DNA from 3 places in the Ponticoccus litoralis genome. Region 2 is predicted to be linked to each of the others. Evidence: riboswitches for the same ligand, from Rfam matches in the RefSeq annotation. Region 2 holds a riboswitch; each other region holds the start of a gene.
The links. A riboswitch is a leader RNA that binds a small molecule or an ion and turns the genes downstream of it on or off. The one in region 2 is predicted to bind thiamine pyrophosphate.

Region 1 (7,049 bases), 660 kb from region 2:
GGCGAGACCAAGACCGAGGCAGGCGCAACGCTCTACGAGAACACCGCCTTCCCGGGCGGCTGGATCTCGATGGCGCCGCCGCTGGCGGGCGAGGACGTCGACTTTGACGACGGCCACGCCAACGACCTGCACCACGAGTCCGCCGACCTTGCGGCCTTCCTGATGTGGACCGCCGAACCCAAGATGATGGAGCGCAAGCAGGCCGGTTTCGTCGGCGTGTTCTTCCTCGTCGTCCTGTCGGTGCTGCTGTACCTCGTCAACAAGCGCCTCTGGTACCCGATCAAGCACCGCAAGGACTAAGCTCCGCTGCTTCGAAACAGGAAAAGCCCCGCCAATCCGGCGGGGCTTTTTCGTGTTCGGGCCTGTTGGGGGGCGTGCCGGTGGGTCCTGCCCTGCGGCACCTTCGCCGGTCCTTCCCTGCTGGTAGCGCCCTGCCTCTCTCGCCCTGCCGGGCGGGCCTGTCGGCCCCGCTCGGTTGAGCGGAGCCTGCCGCTCTCATCCTGTCCGCCGCCCCTGCCGGACAAAGCGCAATGGCGGACTACTGGCCCAGATAGGCGCGGAAGGCCTCTGGCGGGTTGTCGAAGAAGGCCCCGGTCTTCACCGGCGGATGCGCCCTGCCCCCGGCCACCAGCACCACCGCGCGGGCAAAGGCGCGGGCGTCCTCGGGGTCATGGGTGACCATCAGGGTCAGCGCGCCCAGTGCCTCGGCCACCTCCTGCACCAGCGCCAGCATCTCGCGCTTCATCCCCGGCCCCAGCGCCGCGAAGGGTTCGTCCAGCAGCAGGATGGGCCGCGCCATCAGCAGCACCCGCGCCAGCGCCGCGCGGCTTTGCTGGCCACCGGACAGCGTGCCCGGCAGGCGATCGGCCATGCCTTCCAGCCCGACGCGCCTCAGCGCGCCCGTGACACGCTCGCGCTCTTCGGCGCCGGGGCGGCGGCCATCGGGGCGCAGCGCCAGCGTCAGGTTGCGCAAAAGGCTCAGGTGCGGAAAGAGGTTGCCGTCCTGAAACAGGATCGAGACCGGCCGCGCCTCGGGCGGGGTGCGGGTCAGGTCGCGGCCTTCCCATGTCATGCGGCCCGAGACCGGCGCCCGGAACCCGGCGATCCCGTCCAGCAAGGTCGACTTGCCCGCCCCCGACGGCCCCAGAACGGCCACGCGCGCGCCGGGGGCCAGCGCCAGATCCGCGCTCAGGTCGCCCCGGTCCATGGGCAGGCGGATGTCCTCAAGTCTCAGCACCGACGCGCCCTCCCTGTCGAAGATCCAGAACAGCCCGAGGCTGAACATCAGCAGCAGCAGCGCCGCACCCGCCGCCGCCTCCATCCGGTAGGACCCCATCAGCCGGTAGACCTGCAAGGGCAGCGTCGCCCGGTCCGGGTCCGCAAACAGCGCGATCACGCCAAGGTCTCCCATCGCCAGCGCCGCCGTCAGCCCGGCGGCAAAGCCCAGCGGGCGGCGCAGGCGCGGCAGCCAGACCAGCCGCAGCCGGGCCAGCGGTGTCATCCGCAGGCTGGCCCTGAGGCGGCCATAGTCGCGCGCCACCGCTTCGGCCTCTGGCGTCAGGATGCGCAGGGCGAAGGGCAGCGCCATCAACGCGTTGATCAGCCCCGTGACGGGCAGCGCCATCGAAAAAGGGTTCACATAGGGCCGCAGCATCAGGAACAGCCCCGTGCCCAGCACCAGCGGCGAGATGGCAATCGAGGACAGCGCCCACAACTCGCCCCGGCGCGTCGCCAGCGGCAAGGCCCAGAGCAGGCACAGCGCGGTCGATCCCAGCGCCAGCATCAGCGAATGCCCCGCCGCGCGCCATGTGTCGGGGCCAAGCTGGGTCAACCCCGGCAGCCCGCGCAGCACGACCGTGGCCAGCGGCACCAGCAGGAAGGCCGCCGCGAGGATCAGCCAACCCGCGTCCCACGCCCGAGTGCCAAGCCCCCCGCCGACAGCGGCAGGGGCCGGTCCAGCCCGGTGCCGAAACCCGTCCCGCGGCTGGCTTTCAGCGCCAGCACACCCGCGCCCAGCCCCAGCGCCAGTTGCACCAATGCCAGCGCCGCCGCGCGCCCAAGGTCGAAGTCGAAGCGCATGGACTGGTAGATCGCCAGTTCCACCGTCGTGGCGCGCGGCCCCCCGCCCAGCGTCAGCGCCACGGCAAAGGAGGTCAGGCAGATCACGAAGATCACCGCGAAGGCCCCCGGCGCGACCCGGCGGATCATCGGCCAGTCCAGCACCCGCGCCCGCGCGCGCGGCCCAAGGCCCAGCGAGGCGGCCAGCCGGAACCGCTCTGACGGGATCGCCAGCCAGCCCTGCAACAGCATGCGCGTCGCCAGCGGCAGGTTGAAAAAGACATGCGCCAGAACGACGCCATGCAGCCCGTAGACGTCGAAGACCGGCAGGCCCAGCGTCGAAAGCACGCCGTTCACCAGCCCGTTGCGCCCGAAGACCGCGATCAGCCCCATGACCGCGACGATCACCGGCAGGATGAAGGGCGCCCCCATCAGCGCCACCAGCAGCCCGCGCCCCGGAAAACGCTGGCGGGCAAAGGCCTTGGCCACCGGCACCGCCAGCGCGACCGAGACCCCGGCGGAAAGCACCGCCTGCACCAGCGTGAAGCGCAGCGCCAGCCAGTCGCCGGGGCCAAGCGCGCCCAGCCCCCCGGCGCGCCAAAGCACCAGCGCGATCGGCCCCAGCGTCAGTGCCGCAAGGGCCGCGCCCGCGACTACTGCGACAGACCGGCGCGCCATGCCTCGATGGCCTCGTCCCGCAGATCCGCCGCCTCGTCCTCGGAATAGAACAGCACCTTCTCCGGTAGGTCGAGTTGCTGGAAGCCCTCGGGCCACTTCTCCTTGGGCAGGGCTGCGGGGATCGACCAGTTGCCGGTGGCGATCATCGACTGGAAGTCCTCGGTCAGGATGAAGTCCATGAACTGCTGCGCCAGTTCGGGCTGGTCGGTGCCCGCGAGTTTGGCGGCCAGCTCGACCATGAAGTAGTGGCCTTCGGGGAAGATCGCCGCCTTCTTGGTCGTGTCCTCCTCGGCGATGATGTGATAGGCGGGCGAAGTCGTGTAGGACAGCACCATGTCCGCCTCGCCGTCGGTGAACAGACCGTAGCTTTCCGACCAGCCCTTTGTCACCGTGACGATCTTCGGTGCCAGTTTTTCCCAGGCGGCCTGCGCCCCGTCGCCGTAGACCGACTGCACCCAGAGCACCAGCGCAAGGCCGGAGATCGAGGTGCGCGGGTCCTGGATCACAAGCCGCAGATCGTCGGGCGCGTTCAGAAGCGCGTCGAAAGAGGCGGGCGGCTGGGTCAGCTCAGCGTTGTAGACAAAAGCCGTGTGGCCGTAGTTGAACGGCAGGAAGACGTCGTCGGTCCAGTCGATGGGCAGGATCAGCTCCGAAAGGTCCACCCCGTGCGGCGCGAAAAGGCCGCTTTCGCGGGCCTGCTTGGTCACGTCGGTGTTCAGGCCAAAGACCACGTCGGCCTCTGTCCGCTCGCCCTCCAGCATCAGCCGGGGCAAGAGGTCGCCGGGCTTGAATTGCAGGTCGCAGCCGCATTGCGCCTCGAAGAGCTCCTCGATGCGCGGGCCGGGGCCCCATTCGGACACGACGTAGTCGCCCGCATAGACGGTCAGGACATTGTCTTGCGCCAGTGCGCCCGTGGCAAGAAACAGTCCCGCGGCAAATATCGGTGCCTTCATGGCATCCTCCAGATTTGCGGCGAGAGGGATCAGCTTGGCCGCTGTCGCGCGGCGCTCACCTTCCCTCCGCCGGTGTTAACCGGTTCAGGTTCAACGGGTTGATGCGCTTACGCAAATCTCAGGCAGGTCTTGCTTGGCCAGACCGGCGGAACGGACCCGCCGGGTCGAGGCCGGCGCCCTGCCACCCCGAGGTAAGCGGCACCCTAGGGCTGGGGCCGGACAGTGGCAAGCCGGAAACCCCTTGAGGCGCGGCACGACGCGCGGTAACCCCTGCCCGATCAAGGGGAGCCCGCCATGAGCCTGAACACCTTCGGACATCTGTTTCGCGTCACCACATGGGGCGAAAGCCACGGTCCCGCGCTGGGGGCAACGGTGGACGGCGTGCCGCCGGGCGTTGCGATCGACGAGGCGCAGATCCAGCAATGGCTGGACAAGCGCAAGCCGGGGCAGAACAAGTTCACCACGCAGCGGCGGGAACCCGATGCGGTGAAGATCCTGTCAGGCGTGTTCGAGGGGCGGACCACCGGCACCTCGGTCCAGCTGATGATCGAGAACACCGACCAGCGGTCCAAGGACTATGGCGACATCGCCCAGAAGTTCCGGCCCGGCCATGCCGACATCACCTATTTCCAGAAATACGGGCTGCGAGACTATCGCGGCGGCGGGCGCTCTTCGGCGCGCGAGACGGCGGCGCGGGTCGCCGCGGGCGGGCTTGCCCGCGCGGCGCTGGCGCATCTGGCGCCGGGGATCGAGGTGCAGGGCTACATGGTGCAGATGGGACCGAAGGCCATCGACCGCAGCCGCTTTGACCGCGCCCAGATCGACCAGAACCCCTTCTGGACGCCGGATGCCGTGGCTGCCGAGGACTGGGCCGCGTATCTCGACCAGTTGCGCAAGGACGGGAATTCGGTCGGGGCCGTGATCGAGGTCGTGGCGCGCGGCGTGCCCGCAGGCCTTGGTGCGCCGGTCTACGGCAAACTGGATACCGATATCGCCGCCGCGATGATGTCGATCAACGCCGTCAAGGCGGTCGAGATCGGCGACGGCTTCGCCTCGGCCACCCTGACAGGCGTCGAGAACGCCGACGAGATCGCCATGGGCCCCGATGGCCCGGTCTACAGCTCGAACCACGCGGGCGGCATCCTTGGCGGCATCTCGACCGGGCAGGAAATCGTCTGCCGCTTTGCCGTCAAACCGACCTCGTCGATCCTGACCCCGCGCAAGACCATCACCGTGGCGGGCGAAGAGACCGAGATCGTCACCAAGGGCCGCCACGACCCCTGCGTCGGCATCCGCGCCGTCCCGGTCGGAGAGGCGATGATGGCCTGCGTGATCCTCGACCACCTGCTGTTGCACCGTGGTCAGGTCGGCGATGCAGGCGGCGTGATCGGCTGACGCACCGGGCCTTCGGCAAAAGCGCCTGCCCCCTTCGGCACCTTCCGCCCCCTCGGGGGGCTGCCTGTGTCCGCGTCAACCCGGGGCCTTCAACACCACCGGGCCAGCACGTCAGCGGCGCTGGCCACAGACCGGCTGCGCTAGAACTCGTCCCAGACCGGCCCGTCCTGCCCCAACGCCCGCCGGGGCATCGGCGGATCGGGCGGCCCTGCCTCGGGCCATGCCGTGCCGGACAGCGTCGCCTCCTCGATCAGCATCGGCTCGGGGGCGGGTTCCTCGCCTTCCCAGCTGCCATGCAAGAGCCTGTCGCGCTCGGCCGCCGGGATGGTTTCGGCGGCGGGGCTGCGCCCGGCGCCGAAGGCCTCCAGCAGGTCCGTCAGGCGGGTCGCCTCGGCGCTGAGCTGCCGGCTTGACGTGCTGGCCTGCGTGACCATCGCCGCGTTCTGCTGGGTGACCTTGTCCAGTTCCGCCACGCCGACGTTGATTTCCCTGACCCCGGCGGCCTGAGACAGCGCCGATGCGGCGATGTCAGAGACCATTTCGGACACGCCGCTGACGCTTTCGACGATGGCGCTCAACCGTTCCCCGGTTTGCCTGACAAGGTCCTCGCCGTCCTCAACCTGCCGCGTGCTGCCGTAGACAAGGTCCTTGATCTCGGTCGCAGAGGCGGCGGCCCGTTGCGCCAGCCCCCGCACCTCCGAGGCGACAACCGCGAAGCCCTTGCCGGATCTCGCCCGCGCGCGCCGCCTCTACCCCCGCATTGAGCGCCAGCAGGTTGGTCTGGAAGGCGATGTCGTCGATGACGTCGATGATCTGGGTGATCTGCTCGGAGCTTTTCGCGATAGAGGCCATGGCCGAAGTCGCCCGCTCCATGATCTCGCGCCCCTCTTCGGCGCGGCGACGCCCGTCGGAAACCGCCTCGTCCGCGGATTTCGCCCGCGCCGCCGCTGCCTGCACGCTTTCGGACAGCTCGTCCAGCGCGGCGGCGGATTGCTCCAGCGTTGCGGCCTGTGTCTCGGCCCGGCGCGACATGTCGGATGCCATGCCGGACAGGTCTGCGGCGCTGGTCTCGACCGTCTCGGCACTGCCGCGCAACGAGGATACGAGACCCTGAAGCGCCTCTGCCAGCGCGTTGAAATCATGGCAGAGCTTTGCATAGCTCTCGCCCAGGTCCCCCCAGTCCCCCACCTTGATGCGGTGCGAAAGATCGCCGGATTTCAGCTGGCTCATGGCCAGCCCGAGGGCCTGGAAGAGATCGACCCGCAGGCCGTTTTCCCGTTTCGCGCGGGCCTCTGCCGCGTCGGCGGCGGCAAGCTGATCGCGCAGCGCCGCAACCCGGCTGGCGATCTGGCCGACCTCGTCGCGCCGTTGCGTGCCGGTGATCTCGACGGCGAAATCCCGCTCCGCCAGCCGCGACACGGCCTCCGCGACAGCGCGGACCGGACGCGACAGCAGCCCCCCGCGACATAGGCCAGCCCCAGCGCCAGAAGGATCGAGCCGATGTAGACGCCCCCGAGGATCAGGTCTGCCCGCTGGCCCTTGGCCTGCGCCCGGGCTGTGGCCGTTTCGGCGCGCGCGCGCAGGCGGGCGCCGAGATCGGTGATCTTGTGGCGGGTCTTGGCCAGCGCCGGCAGGAAGGCGTTCCGGATCGACTGGTATTGCCCGAAGAGCGCCTCGCTGTGGGCATTGTCGTAATGCTGTTCCAGATCCCGCAGCGGCGGCGCCGGGCTGGCCAGTTCCGCGCGCAGCGCGGCCCGGGCGCGATTCGACTGGCCATCAAAGACCGCCGCGCCGCTGTCCAGCGCCCCAAGCGCCGAGGCCAGCTTTGCTTCGAAACCCTGCCACTCAGCCTCGTCGCCCAGGGCGAAAAGCAGCAGGTGGGTTTCGGCTGCATTGAGATCCTGGATCACCGCCATCAGCTGCGCGTTTTCCGCGCTGGTCGCCGCCTGAAGCGCATAGCTGGCG
Region 2 (7,049 bases):
AGCACTGGAGGCTCTGACCGATGAAAGACCTGACCCCAACCGTCACCACGGGCCCGCTGCCCGCCTCGCGCCGCGTCTGGCACGCGGGGCAAAGACACCCCGAGATCCGCGTGCCCATGCGCGAGATCGACCTGCATCCCACGGCGGGAGAGCCGCCCGTCACCGTCTACGACAGTTCCGGGCCCTACACCGACCCCGAGGCCGAGATCGCCATCGACCGGGGCCTGCCGCGCCTGCGCGCGGGCTGGATCGCGGCGCGCGGCGATACCCAGACCTACGCGGGGCGCGCCATCAACCCCGCCGACAACGGCTTTGCCGAGGGCACCCGGCTTGTGCCGGAATTCCCGCTGCGCCACGCCCCGCGCCGGGCCACGCAGGGCCGCGCCGTGACGCAGATGGCTTATGCCCGCGCCGGGATCGTCACGCCCGAGATGGAATTCGTCGCGATCCGGGAAAACCTCGGTCGCAAGGCGCAGGCCGAGGCCCTTGCCCGCGACGGCGAAAGCTTCGGCGCCGCGATCCCCGATTTCATCACGCCCGAGTTCGTCCGGGACGAGATCGCGCAGGGCCGTGCGATCATCCCCGCCAATATCAACCACCCCGAGGCCGAGCCCATGGCCATCGGGCGCAACTTCCTTGTGAAGATCAACGCCAATATCGGCAACTCCGCCGTGACCTCCTCGATGGCGGAAGAGGTGGAAAAGATGGTCTGGGCCACCCGCTGGGGCGCCGATACGGTCATGGACCTGTCGACGGGCCGCAACATCCACAACATCCGCGACTGGATCATCCGCAACAGCCCGGTGCCCATCGGCACGGTGCCGCTGTACCAGGCCTTGGAGAAGGTCGGCGGCATTGCCGAGGATCTGACCCGGGAGGTCTTCCGCGACACGCTGATCGAACAGGCCGAGCAGGGGGTGGATTACTTCACCATCCACGCGGGGGTCCGCTTGCACATGATCCCGATGACGGTGAACCGGGTGACGGGCATCGTGTCGCGCGGCGGCTCGATCATGGCCAAATGGTGCCTGCACCATCACCGCGAGAGCTTTCTCTACGAGCATTTCGACGAGATCTGCGAGATCGCGCGCGCCTATGACGTGTCGTTCAGCCTTGGCGACGGGCTGCGCCCCGGCTCCATCGCGGATGCCAATGACGCGGCGCAGTTTGCCGAGCTGGAGACGCTGGGCGAGCTGACGCAGATCGCCTGGGCGAAGGACTGTCAGGTGATGATCGAGGGACCGGGCCATGTGCCCATGCACAAGATCAAGGCCAATATGGACAAGCAGTTGCAGGTCTGCGGCGAGGCGCCCTTTTACACGCTTGGGCCGCTGACCACCGATATCGCGCCGGGCTACGACCATATCACCAGCGGCATTGGCGCGGCGATGATCGGCTGGTTCGGCACGGCGATGCTGTGTTACGTGACGCCCAAGGAGCACCTCGGGCTGCCGGACCGCGACGATGTGAAGGTGGGCGTCATCACCTACAAGATCGCGGCCCATGCGGCGGATCTGGCCAAGGGCCACCCGGCGGCGCAGATCCGCGACGATGCCCTGAGCCGCGCGCGGTTCGAGTTCCGCTGGGAGGATCAGTTCAACCTCTCGCTCGATCCCGAAACCGCGCGCTCGATGCATGACGAGACCCTGCCGAAAGAAGCCCACAAGGTCGCGCATTTCTGTTCCATGTGCGGGCCGAAGTTCTGCTCGATGCGGATCAGCCACGACATCCGCGCCGAGGCGCAGAAGGACGGCATGGCGCGCATGGCCGAGAAGTTCCGCGAGGGCGGCAGGCTGTATCTGCCGGTGGAGGACAAGGCCTGAGCCGGACAGCGGAGGGCCCTTGACGGTCCTCTGCGTCACGCCCTGCATCGCCAGTGCCGTGGCGGGACGCTCGCGGCCCCTGTCCTGGGGGTCGCGGGCGCCTCGCGGTGTCGGACCCGGGGGCGGCCAGACGCCCGGGTGCTGGGGCAGGCAAAGCGCACGACCGGCATCCGGGGCAGGGCCCCGGGTGTCCCGTCTCTGGCGGGCGTGACGCGGTCAGGCGGGTGCTCTCGGGCGCGGCCGGTTGCGGGGCCGGTGTCCGCGACGGTCAGGGCTTTGGCGATCTGGACGGCATTTGCGACATCAGCGCGGCGGCCTGTTCCGCGACCTCGGCCACGTCGAGGCTGAGGGCGAGGCCGCTGTCTTGCAGCGCATCCAGATCGACCCAGCGCGCGTCCAGTGCGTCGTCCGCCGCAACCGGCTCTCCGGCGGTCCAGCGGCACAGCACGGCGATCAGGATGAAGTGCCGCCGCAGGGCGCCTGTCTCGACGCGGTCGAAGGCATCGACGGCGGTGACCACGCGCAGCGGTTCGGCAGCGACGCCTGTTTCCTCGGCCAGTTCCCGGATCGCGGCCTCGAACAGGGTTTCGCCCTGATCGATCTTTCCGCCCGGGAAGCCCCAGAGCCCCGCGTCGGGCGGGTTTGCGCGGCGCACCAGAAGCACCTGCCTGTCGCGGATGACGGCGGCGATGGTCGCCGCAATCGGGCGTGGGGCTGTCGATGGTGCGGGCAAGGCGGCCTCTTCATGCTGGGGCCGGCAAGGGCAAGAGGGCGGTGCGATCCTGTCCCTTCGCCGGCATGATCCGGATCAGGTTCAAAGGGTCACCGCGCTGCCCAACGACCCTGCGACCGAAGCGCCAGCGATATCTCAGCCCCTTGTCGGGACACCCCTGGGTGGCCTTCAGCCTATCAGGTTGCTGCCCGAGTTCAACGCCACCCGCGCCGCCCGGGTCGGGTCGGAGGCCCGAGGGGCTGTTGCCGCAGGTCTTGCCACGGTTGTTCGGCCAAGCGCGACGGAGACGGCGCCCGGGATGGACGGGGGGCGGACTGCAAGCGCGCCGGTCCCGGGTTGCATGGCCCCGGCAGGGCCGAGGCGGAGCGCGTCAGGGCTGCCGCGCGCCCGCTGTGGCGCCACGGCCCGACAGGATCACCGCCAGCAGGCCGATGCTGGCGATCAGAACCGTGAGGATCGTGCCGAAGCTGCGGGGATAGGCCGGAATGTCGTCCGTGTCCGGCTGCACGACAACCTGGAAGATGCTGCGGTTCAGCGCGGCTTCGCGGTTGGCGGCGATCTCGGCCTCGATCGCCTCGCGGACCGCTTCGCGCGCCAGCTCCAGTTCCAGCGCCGCGTCGTCGTATTCCGCCAGCATGGTGTTCAGGGGCGTCGCCGAGGTGCCTTCCGGTGCCACCAGCTGCTCGCGCTCTGTGCGGATCTGGGCGTCCAGTTGCAGGGCCAGGGCCTCCAGATTGGCGGTCTGGCGGTTCTCGCCGACCCCGGCGATCTGCGCCTTCTGGATCTCGGTCCTCGTGCGGTAGGCCTCTTCCTCCAGCCCGCGGATGCGGGCGTAGATGTTCTCGACCCGCTGGCGCGGATCGACGTCCTGATAGCGCATTTGCAGGGTCAGAAGCCGGGCCTGTGCCTCGCGCACCTGTGCCTCTGCGCTTTCGCGCATCAGGGCGGCATCGGCGCGGCGCTGGTCGAACAGTGCCTGACCCAGCCGCGCGACCTGCGCCTCGGCACTGGTCAGCACCGCCTCGGAGACGGCGATGGCGCGGTCCGGGTCGGGGGCGCGGACATAAAGCGTCAGCAGCCCGCTTTGCACGTCGACCGAGGTTTCCACGTAGCGGTCGAAACGCCCGTGCCGGGTGATCGACAGGGCGGGGATGTCGCGCAGGCGGCGCAGCGGGTCGACGGCGGGGCCGCTGACCTCGGTGGCAAAGCCGGTCTGCGCTTCGAGATCCTGCATCAGGGCGCGGCTCTTGATGAAGGTGGCGGCGCGGAAGACGTCTTGCAGGTTGACCGGCTTCTCGCCGCCCAGAAGGCCCGCCTGCACGCTGTTGCCCGCGTCGCCCGGGCGGGTGATGGCGATGACCGAGCGCGCCTCGTAAAGCGGTGTGGCGATGACGCCAAGATAGAGCCCGGTCAGCAGGACCGGCAGCAGGGCAAGCGCGCCGAGAAGACGGAACCGGGGGCCGCGTGGCTCTGGCGGGAGGGTCCGGGCCGTCCCGGCCCGCGCGGCATCGAGGAAGGCCTGCGCCTCGGGTGCTGCCGGGGCGGGGGCGGTCCTTGCGCCCGGTGCATTCTCGGAGGCGGCGCTTGCGGCAGGTGCCTTGGCGGCTGAGGCTTCGGGCGCGGCGGGCGCGGTGTTCTGCTCCGTTTCGGTCGCCTCGGGCGCCGGGGCCTGCGCCGTCCCCTCTGGCCCGGCGGGCGCATTGTCCGTTGCGCTGTCCGGGGGGCGGCGCGTTCGGCCTCTGGCGCCCCGGCGTCCTGCGGTGCGGGTGCCGGGCGGGGGGCGTCCTCTGCCGTGGCGGAGTGGCCCAGCCGGGCGGCCTTGTCGGCGGCGGCGATGGCGGCGCGTTGTTCGCGCCATGCCGCGATGCGGTCCTCGTCGGTCTTGGCCGTTTGTGTCATGCCGCACCTCGTCCTTCTGCCAGTCGGCTGGCGGCTTCGAGTTCCAGCGCCTGTTGCGCCACGTCGAGATCGTCGCAGGGCACCAGCCGTCCCGCGATCAGCACCATGAAACGGTCGCACCAGATCTTCAGCTGGCGCGCGTTGCGCGACAGGAAGACCAGCGCGCCCTCGTCCAGCCGCTCGGCAAGGATCCGGTCGCAAAGCCTGCGGTGGTGCGGCTCTCCGACCGAGATCACCTCGTCGGCGATCCATGTCGCGGGGCCGGGCACGCAGAGCGCGCAGGCATAGGCCAGCGTCGCGCGTTGCGTCGGCGTCAGCGTCTTCATGCGCCGCCCGGCCAGTCCGGCGATGCCGGTGAATTCGGTGCAGAAGCCGGTCACGTCGTGCGCGGACAGGCCGACGAGGCGGGCCAGGGTCGCGAGGTTCTCGGCAACGGTCAGTTCCGGGTGCAGGAAGCCCGCGAAGCCGATGGGCCAGCTGACGCGGCCCTGCCGCCGGACGCTGCCGCCATCGGGCCGGTCGATGCCCGAGAGGACGCGGGCCAGCGTGCTCTTGCCGCTGCCCGGCGCGGCAAGGATGCCCAGTCGGTCGCCGGGCGCAACCCGGAACGAGGCGCCCGACAGGATCACCCGGCGGTGCCGCAGGCCCGGCGTCATCAGGGTCATGTCGCGGACCTCGATCACGACATCCCCCGCAGCAGGCGGCGGTTCGTGGCGAAGCGTTCCAGCGGCAGCGAGGCAAGGTAGAACCCGGCGCCGATCAGCAGCGGATAGCGGGCATCGGCCATGGGGCTGTCGAAGCCGAGGAAATAGCCCTCGCGCAGCAGTTCGGTCACATGCAGGAAGGGGCTGTACCACATCAGGTCGCGCACCCCGGCGGGCAGTTCGGCGGCGATGTAGAAGACCCCCGACAGCCAGAAGAAGGGCCGCAGCGCAAGCGGCACGGTGCGCGCGAAGGTCTGCGACAGCTGGCCCGCGATGGCGGTGAAGCGGCCCACGCCCGCCCCCAGTGCCCAGTGCCACCGCAAAGGCCCAGAGCACGCCGGGCAGCGAGGCGGGCAGCGCGGCGCCGAAGATCAGCGTCACGCCGCCGAAGATCAGCAGGGCCGAGACCGCGAGGTTGATCGCCTCCAGCAGCATGCCTGCCCAGAGGATCGTGTTGGTGTCGACGCCGGGCAGGGTGCGCATGTGGCGATGGGCGGGCAATATGCGCGACAGCGCGGTGACCGTCTGGCGAAAGGCCACGTAGGGCAGGATGCCGGTGGCCACGAAGATCTCCAGCCCCGCGTCGATGGGCGGGCGGCGGTCGAGGTAGACGAACAGCCCGACGATCAGGGCGATCCAGACCACCGGGTTTATATAGGCCCAGAGGTATCCAAGCGCGCCACCGGCAAAGCGGGTCCGCCGTTCGCGGTCGAGCAGGGCAAGGACCCGGCCCGGACCGCCCGGAGGCGCGATATGGAAGGCCTCGGCCAAACGGTCAGATCCTGTAGTATCCGCGATACCACTCGACGAATTGCCCGATGCCCTTGGCGACGGGGGTGTTCGGGCGGTAGCCGGTCAGCGCCTCCAGAAGGTCGGTGTCGGCCCATGTGGCGGGGACATCGCCCTTCTGCATCTCCATCATGTTCTTCTCGATGGTCATGCCAAGGGCCTTCTCGGTCTCGGTGATGAAATCCAAGAGCGCGACAGAGGCGCCGTTGCCGATGTTCAGCGTGCGGAAGGGCGCCACCGGCGACAGGCTGTCCTTGGGGATGGCGGCGCCGCGACCCTCGACCAGCGGCGGCGGCGTGTCGACCAGCAGCCGGATCGCGTGCACGAGGTCACCGACATAGGTGAAATCGCGGTACATCTTGCCGTGGTTGTAGACATCGATGCTTTCCCCGGCGAGCGCGGCGCGCACGAACTTGAACAGCGCGAGGTCGGGCCGCCCGTAGGGGCCGTAGACCGTGAAGAAGCGGAACATGGTCGTCGGCAGCTTCCACAGGTGGGCATAGCTGTGCGCCATGGCCTCGTTGGCCTTCTTGGTGGCGGCGTAAAGCGTCAGCGGCAGGTCGGTCTTCTGGGTCTCGTCGAAGGGCATCTCGGTGTTGCCGCCGTAGACCGAAGAGGTCGAGGCCATCAGCAGGTGGTCGACCGCCCGTTCGCGCGCGCATTCCATCAGGTTGAAGGTGCCGACGAGGTTGCTGTCCACATAGGCGCGCGGGTTTTCGAGGCTGTAGCGCACGCCCGCCTGCGCGGCGAGGTGGACGATCACCTGCGGGTCGGCCTCGGCGACGGCCTTCGACAGGGTCTCCATGTCCTCCAGCATGCCGATCACGCAGCGAAAGCGCGGGTTCTCGCAAAGGATGCGGTGACGTTCCTCTTTCAGCGAGACGTCGTAGTAGTCGGTCATGCCGTCGTAGCCGACCACGTCAAAGCCCTCGTCCAGCAGGTGCCGGGCCAGATGAAAGCCGATGAATCCGGCGGTGCCGGTTACGAAAACGGTGGTCATGTCTACTGCCTGCTCGTCTTGCTGGCCGGCTTTGCGCCGGTTGTGAGGGGCTTTGCGCCCTTGTCAGCGCGGATTTTCGAAGAGTTCGGCGGTCCGGTCAA
Region 3 (7,049 bases), on a different contig from region 2:
CACCGCCGTGGCGACGCGCCCGGACATTCCGCATTCGCTCAGAAGATCCGCGAGCGTTTCCGCCGCGACCTCCCGCGGTGTTCCGTTAAGCACTATCTTCATCGACCAACTCCGAATGTGTGTCGTTCAGCGCAAGATCCGCGACCCCCTGCGCCAGCGCGGGCGCCAGAAGGTAGCCATGGCGGTAGAGGCCATTGGCAAAGATCGTGCCTCCGCGCCTGCGGATGCGCGGCAGGTTGTCGGGGAAGGCGGGGCGCAGATCGACGCCGATTTCCAGCACCTCGGCCTCGCCGAAGGCGGGGTTCAGCGCGTAGGCGGCGCTCAGCAGTTCCAGCATCGAGCGGGCGGTGATCCGGCCCCTGTCCTCGCTCTCGATCATCGTCGCGCCCAGCATGTAGACCCCGTCGCCCCGGGGCACGACGTAAAGCGGGATCCGGGGGTGCAGCAGCCGGACCGGACGGGTCAGAGTCACGCCCGGGCAGCGGATGATCAGCATCTCGCCCTTGACCCCGCGCAGGTCGGTCAGCTGGTCGCGCGCCGCGAGGCCCCGGCAATCGATCACGTCTTGCAGGCCCTCCGGCGCGGTCGTCTGGTGGAAGGCCACGCCCTGTGCGCGCAGCGCGGCAAACAGGGCCTCCAGCGCAGGGCGCGGGTTCAGATGCGCCTCAGCCTCGAAAAACAGGCCCTGCGGGAAGCCCGGCAAATCCGGCTCAAGCTCTGCGATTTCCGCAGTGACCTCTGCGAAATTCTCGGTGCGCCGGGCAAAGCGGCGCAGGTCGGGCAGGTCGCGGCGCGCGGCCACGACCAGCGTGCCCCGGCGCTCCACCCCGACCCTGTCGGCCCACCATCCGATGGCCTTCTGGCCCAGCCGCAGGACCGGCTCTTCGGCGTTCTCGTATTCGCACCACGGCGCAAGCATGCCGCCCGCCCACCACGAACAGCCATGCGGCCCCGGCGGTCCGGCGGGGTCGAAAATCTGCACTCGGGCCCCGCGCCGGACCAGTTCGGTCGCGACGGTCAGCCCCGCGACGCCCGCGCCTATGACCGACCATGTTTTCACAGGTTATCCGATGCGGGCCAGAAGGGGTGGAAGTGATGCACCGGCCCGTGGCCGGAGCCGACCCCAAGCCGGTCCGCGGCGGCAATGGCCGCTTGCAGATAGCCATGCGCCTCCTGCACGGCCTCTGTCAGCGCCAGCCCCTTGGCCAGACCGGCGGCAATCGCAGACGACAGGGTGCAGCCCGTGCCATGGGTGTTCCCGGTGTGGATGCGCGGCGCCGTGTATTCGGCCAGCACGCCATCCGGCGCGACCAGAATATCGCGGCAGAGATCGCCCTCGGCATGGCCGCCCTTCATCAGCACCGCCTGCGCGCCAAGCCCGCAAAGCGCGCGCCCCTGTGCGATCATCTCGTCCTTGCCGCGCGCGACCGGAAGGCCAAGCAGGCGGGCCGCCTCGGGCAGGTTGGGGGTCAGCAGATGCGCGCGGGGCAACAGGGTCTCTGTCAGGGTCGCGACCGCCTCGGGCGACAAGAGCGCGTCGCCCGATTTGGCGATCATCACCGGGTCCAGCACCACCGGACCGGCGTAGCCCTTCAGCCCTTCGGCCACGCAGTGAATGATCTCCGGCAGGGCCAGCATGCCGATCTTGATCGCCCGGACATCGAGATCGCCCAGCACCGCCGCGATCTGCGCCGCGATCACCTCTACCGGGATGCCGTGTACGGCGGTGACGGCCCGGGTGTTCTGCGCGGTGACGGCGGTGAGGACCGAGGCGCCGTAGACCCCAAGCGCCGACATCGCCTTCAGGTCGGCCTGAATGCCAGCCCCGCCGCCGCTGTCGGACCCCGCGATCGTCAGTGCGATATGCGCCATGGCAGATGCCTCTTACAAAGGGGCACCGCGTGTGAAAACTGCCAGCTTGCGCAAAGACCGTTCCCTCCGCCGGAATTGCCCGGATCAGGTTCGATGGGTTAGCGCAGCCGCGCCTCTCAGCCTTTTGCAAGGCACCCCAACGGTTCGGGCTTTAGCTAGCAAGCCGCCGCGACCCTGTCAAACGCCCTCGGCCAAAGGGGGCGTGTCGCCATGGGCCGTGCAAAGGGGGCAGAGAGCGGCAGGGGCTTGGGCCTTGGGGCCGCCCCCGACGCTGTGAACGGACGCTGTGAGCGGACGGTCACGGGGGGGCGCCTGAACCGGACACCGGGGCAGGCGGCAAGTCTTGCGGGTGCTCCGGGCCGGGGGGCGGCGCGCGCGGAAAGTCCCCTGCCTTCATCGCCAAGACAGCGCCCCGGTCCCCCGAAGGGCAAACGCCACGGTATCGCGCGATACCGGGCGCAGCATTGTCGGGCGCGCCTCCGGAAGCGATCATGCTGCCGGACCAATCAGGGAGTTTGATGTGCTCGAAACAATCGAAGCGATGCGGCAAGAGCTGGGCCGGACCCCGCATCTTGTCAGGCTGGGGCGGCTCTTCTCGGATACGGTCCTGCTGCAGGTGGACGAGGCGGAATACTACCTGCATTTCGAGAAGGGCGCACTGGCCCGCGTGGAAACCGGACCCAGCCGCAAGATCGCCTGGCGCTTCGCTATAAGGACCGATGCCGAGGCGCTGCGGGCCTTCTGGACGGCCCGGCCCGCGCCCGGGTTCCATGACCTCTTCGGCCTGGTCAAGATCGAGCGGGCGCGCATCGACGGCGATATCCTGAGCCTTGTCAAGAACCTGCGGTTCTTCAAGGAATTTCTCGCCCTCGGGCGTGGGGAGGCACGGGCATGAGCATCGAACCCATCACCGGGCGCTACGCGACGGTCGAGATCGAAGGCCGCAGGCAGCGGATCTATTTCGAAGAGGCGGGCGCGGGCCGCCCGGTCCTGTGCCTGCACACGGCGGGCGCGGATACCCGGCAATGGCGGCACCTGATGAACGATGCCGCCGTGACCGAGGGCCACCGGCTGATCGCCTTCGACCTGCCCTGGCACGGCAAGTCGCTGCCGCCCGAGGGCTTCGAGCGCGAAGAGTACCTGCTGACCACCGAGACCTATATCGCCACGGTTCTTGCGGTCTGCGAGGCGCTCGGGCTGGAGCGGCCTGTGCTCGCCGGTTGTTCCATGGGGGGACGGATCGCCTTGCAGCTGGCGGCGCTGCACCCGGATCGGTTTTCCGGGTTCATCGCCATCGAAGCTTCGGATTTCCAGTCCGCCTGGTACGACATCGACTGGTTCGACCGGCCCGATGCGCATGGCGGGCAGATGGGGGCGGCGCTGGTCTCGGCGAATATCTCGCCCCATGCGCCAGAGCGTGATCGCTGGGCGACGCTGTGGATGTTCATGGCCAGCGGCCCCGGTGTCTTTCGCGGCGACCTGAGCTTTTACACCCGCGACGACAGCCTGATCGGACGGCTGGATCGGATCGACACGACCCGGACCCCGGTGCATCTGCTGGTGGGCGCCTATGACCTGACCTGCACACCGGCAGACACGGAGCGCACCGCCGCGGCGATCCCGGGGGCGACCTGCGCGGTCATGGATGAGCTGGGCCATTTCCCGATGAGCGAGCATCCCGAGGGGTTCCGGCCCTTCTTCATCGACGCCCTCGCGCGGATGAGGGCGGGGCAGGGGGTGGCTGCATGACCAGCCCCTGCATCATCTGCGTGGCCATCACCGGCTCGCTGCCGCAGAAATCCGACAATCCGGCGGTGCCTGTCTCGGTTGAAGAGCAGGTGGAAAGCACGCAGGCGGCCCATGAGGCGGGGGCCAGCATCGTGCACGCCCATGTGCGCAACCCCGACGGCAGCCCAAGTTCCGACCCCGAGCGTTTCGCGCGCCTGCTGGAAGGCCTGCGCAGGCATTGCCCGGACATCCTGATCCAGTTCTCGACCGGTGGCCGATCGGGGGCGGGCAAAGAGCGGGGCGGGATGGTGTCGCTGAGGCCGGACATGGCCTCGCTGTCGGTAGGTTCGAACAATTTCCCCACCCGGGTCTATCAGAACCCGCCCGCGCTGGTCGACTGGCTGGCGGCAGAGATGGCCGCGCATGGGGTGCGCCCCGAAATCGAGGCCTTCGACCTGTCGCATATCCTGATGGCGCATCGCATGTGGCAGGACGGTCGCCTGCGCGATCGGCCCTACGTGCAGTTCGTGATGGGCGTGCAGAACGCCATGCCTGCCGACCGGGCGGTCTTTGACTATTACGTGCAGACGATGCACCGCCTGTTCGGCCCGGATGCGCCGTGGTGCGCCGCCGGGATCGGACGGCACCAGATCGAGCTGAACGACTGGGCGATCCGGGCCGGGGGGCATGTGCGCACGGGTCTGGAAGACAACGTGCGGCTGGACCGGACCACGCTGGCGCCCTCCAATGCGGCGCTGGTGTCGCGGGCGGCGGCGCTCTGTGCCCGGCACGGGCGACCTGCGGCCACCCCGGCCCAGACCCGCGCCATACTTGGCCTGCCGCAGGCGGTCATGGCCTGAAAGCACAGCCTCAGGCAGCGCCGGGGTGGAGTCGGTCCGTCCCGGCGCTCACCTTCCGTCCTTCTTCAACCTGCGGGCAAAGTTCTTGGCCAGAGACGCAAAGTTCTGCGAGTGCACCCCCTGGTTGTCCTGCCTCATGGCAAGGGAGATCGTCGTGCCCGGATTGTGCCCGTCGTAGTCACGGTAGACCACGCCGTGACGCGGCGACAATGACACCGAGCGCGGCACCAGCGCGAGTCCCACGCCGACCGAGACCAGCGAGATCGCGGTCTGGAAGTCCTGCGCCAAGACCTCCTTGGCGGGGATGAAGCCTTCTTTCTTGCACAGGTCGAGAATGTTGTCGGCAAAGCTGGGACGCGGACGGCGCGGGTAGAGCACGAAGGTCTCGCGTTTCAGGTCGGCCAGACGAAGCCGTTCGGCGCGCGCCAGATCGGATTCGACCGGAACGGCAAGGATCAGCGGTTCCTCGTGCAGCGGAAAACAGCGTATCTCTTCGTCTTCCAGCGCCGGGCGGGCAATGGCCACGTCGATGTGGCGCGCGATCAGGGCGGTCTTCAGCTCGGCATTGTTCATCGCCGACAGCGCCAGTTCGATGTCGGGATAGGCATTGCGGAACTCGCGGATCAACTCGGGCAGGACGCCGTGGCTGGCGGTGCCGACAAAGGCGATGCGCAGGCGGCCCGCCGCGCCTTCTCCGATGCGGCGCACCTCTCTTTCGGCACGCTCGACCTGATCGAGGATATTGCGACCGTGCTTGAGCAGGGCATCCCCGGCCCGGGTGCGGCGGATCTGGCTGCGCGAGCGGTCAAACAGCAGCACGCCCAGCCCGGCCTCGAGCTGCGCGATCTGACGGCTGAGAGGCGGCTGGGCGATGCCAAGGCGCGTCGCGGCGCGGCCAAAATGCAGCTCTTCGGCCACGGCCACGAAATAGCTCAACCGCCTGAAGTCCATCGCCGTCCCCCCTTCGGTCATCTTCCGCGCTCCGCCGGCGCCGGACAAGCCCTACGAGGGTCGCAGGGCATCGCGCAAACGGTCTTCGTCGAGATGCACGCCGAGGCCCGGCCCCTGCGGCACGCACAGGTGGAAATCCTCGATCACAAGCGGGTCTTTCACGATTTCCGAGACATGCAGGCGCGGGCCGAAATGCTCGCATCCCTGGGGCAGGCGGGGCAGGGTGGCAAAGACCGCCAGATGCGCCGCCGCCCCGATCGAGCCTTCCAGAAGGCAGCCGCCGTACAGCTCCATGCCGCTGCTTTCCGCGACCCGTGCCGCCTGTGTCAGCGCCCTTAGCCCGCCGCTCTTGACCAGTTTCAGCGAATAGACGCTGCCGCAGCCCATGGTTCCGGCGCGGGTGATCTCGCGGTGGGTAAAGGCGGCCTCGTCGACCATCAGCGGGATCGGGCTTTGCGCCGCGACCCGCGCCATGCCCTCGAAATCGTCGCCGGGCAGCGGCTGTTCGATCAGGTCGACCCGCAGTTCCTGCAGGGCGGGCAGGAAGCGGCGGCAATCGGCCTCGCTCCAGGCCTGGTTCACGTCGACGATCAGGCGGCGCATCTCCGGCACCTCGTCGCGCAGTCTCCGCAGGCGGCGCAGGTCGTCCTCGGGGCTTGCGAAGCCCAGCTTGATCTTGAAGTCACGGTGTTCCCGGGCGGCCAGCTTGGCGCGCGCCTCTTCGACCTCCTGCTCGGCATCGCCCGAGGCCAGCGCCCAGAGCACCGGCACGCGGTCGCGCAGCGCGCCGCCGAACAGCAGGGTCAGGGGCACGTCCAGCGTCTGCGCGAGCGCATCGTAGATCGCCGTTTCGACCGCGCCCTTGGCCGCGTTGTTGCGAAAGGCCGCCTTGGCCATGCGCAGCGCCGCCTCGGCGGGCCGGGCAGCGGGGCAGTCCAGCAGGGCCGGGGCAAGGTAGCGGGTCACCGCCGCCTGAATGGATTCCACCGATTCCTCGGCCCAACGCGGTCCGCCCAGCACCGCCGCCTCGCCGATCCCCTCGATGCCGTTGGCCAGCCGCACGCGCACCAGCACGAACTCCCGGTGAGAGAATTCGGTATTCGACAACCGATGCGCGCGGACGCTGGGAAGCGTCACGATCTGGGCGCGGATCTCACGGATCGCGGTCTGGCGCAGGAGGTCACCGTCAAGGAGCGGCGTTTCGATGAGTTCGGCGGCATTATGCGCCATGGGCGTCTCCTTCGGATGACAGGGCGAACGCCCCGAAGGGCGCCCGCAGGGGGAAGGTAGGGGTTACTCGGCAGCCACGGCCCGGGCCCCGGCCTCGGGCCTCAGCCGGAAGTCGAAGCTCATGACCAGGTCGGTATCGGCGCCTTCCGGGGCGGGCTTCATCTCGCCGATCAGGCTTTCCTTGACGGCAAAGACCGCGTCATTGTCGAGGTACTCGGTCTCGCTGTCGTAGATCTGGCTGATCAGCGGCTTGTAGCCGGGCTTGGAGATCATGAAATGGATGTGCCCCGGGCGCATCGGGTGATGGCCCATGTAGTTCAGCAATTCACCGGCGGCGCCGTCATAGGGGATCGGGTAGGGCTCGGGGCGCAGGCCGACGAACTCGTAAGAGCCCTCCGCGTCGGTCAG

Region 1: it holds a riboswitch for thiamine pyrophosphate, as region 2 does, so the genes downstream of both, ABFB10_RS05220 (thiamine ABC transporter substrate-binding protein) here and ABFB10_RS01905 (NUDIX hydrolase) in region 2, are expected to answer to the same signal.
Region 3: it holds a riboswitch for thiamine pyrophosphate, as region 2 does, so the genes downstream of both, thiD (bifunctional hydroxymethylpyrimidine kinase/phosphomethylpyrimidine kinase) here and ABFB10_RS01905 (NUDIX hydrolase) in region 2, are expected to answer to the same signal.

Annotation. Positions count from the first base shown of each region.
Region 1 covers NZ_JBDNCH010000002.1:847,614-854,662, forward strand. Annotated here, with positions in the region: gene ABFB10_RS05205 (cytochrome c1) at 1-300, shown strand, start outside; gene ABFB10_RS05210 (thiamine ABC transporter ATP-binding protein) at 539-1,237, opposite strand; partial or broken gene ABFB10_RS05215 (thiamine/thiamine pyrophosphate ABC transporter permease ThiP) at 1,229-2,736, opposite strand; gene ABFB10_RS05220 (thiamine ABC transporter substrate-binding protein) at 2,712-3,689, opposite strand; TPP riboswitch at 3,734-3,888, opposite strand; gene aroC (chorismate synthase) at 3,984-5,084, shown strand; gene ABFB10_RS05230 (methyl-accepting chemotaxis protein) at 5,225-5,779, opposite strand; gene ABFB10_RS05235 (methyl-accepting chemotaxis protein) at 5,700-6,314, opposite strand; partial or broken gene ABFB10_RS05240 (hypothetical protein) at 6,453-6,503, opposite strand.
Region 2 covers NZ_JBDNCH010000002.1:191,015-198,063, reverse strand. Annotated here, with positions in the region: gene thiC (phosphomethylpyrimidine synthase ThiC) at 21-1,823, shown strand; gene ABFB10_RS01905 (NUDIX hydrolase) at 2,092-2,556, opposite strand; TPP riboswitch at 2,590-2,725, opposite strand; gene ABFB10_RS01900 (KpsE/RkpR family capsule polysaccharide export protein) at 2,927-4,414, opposite strand; gene ABFB10_RS01895 (ATP-binding cassette domain-containing protein) at 4,452-5,138, opposite strand; gene ABFB10_RS01890 (ABC transporter permease) at 5,135-5,452, opposite strand; gene ABFB10_RS01885 (NAD-dependent epimerase/dehydratase family protein) at 5,935-6,948, opposite strand; gene ABFB10_RS01880 (glycosyltransferase) at 7,012-7,049, opposite strand, start outside.
Region 3 covers NZ_JBDNCH010000001.1:27,798-34,846, reverse strand. Annotated here, with positions in the region: gene thiS (sulfur carrier protein ThiS) at 1-102, opposite strand, end outside; gene ABFB10_RS00155 (FAD-dependent oxidoreductase) at 86-1,060, opposite strand; gene thiD (bifunctional hydroxymethylpyrimidine kinase/phosphomethylpyrimidine kinase) at 1,057-1,872, opposite strand; TPP riboswitch at 1,917-2,021, opposite strand; gene ABFB10_RS00145 (hypothetical protein) at 2,393-2,767, shown strand; gene ABFB10_RS00140 (alpha/beta fold hydrolase) at 2,764-3,621, shown strand; gene ABFB10_RS00135 (3-oxoadipate:acetyl-CoA acetyltransferase) at 3,618-4,460, shown strand; gene ABFB10_RS00130 (LysR substrate-binding domain-containing protein) at 4,509-5,432, opposite strand; gene ABFB10_RS00125 (muconate/chloromuconate family cycloisomerase) at 5,463-6,641, opposite strand; gene ABFB10_RS00120 (dioxygenase family protein) at 6,705-7,049, opposite strand, start outside.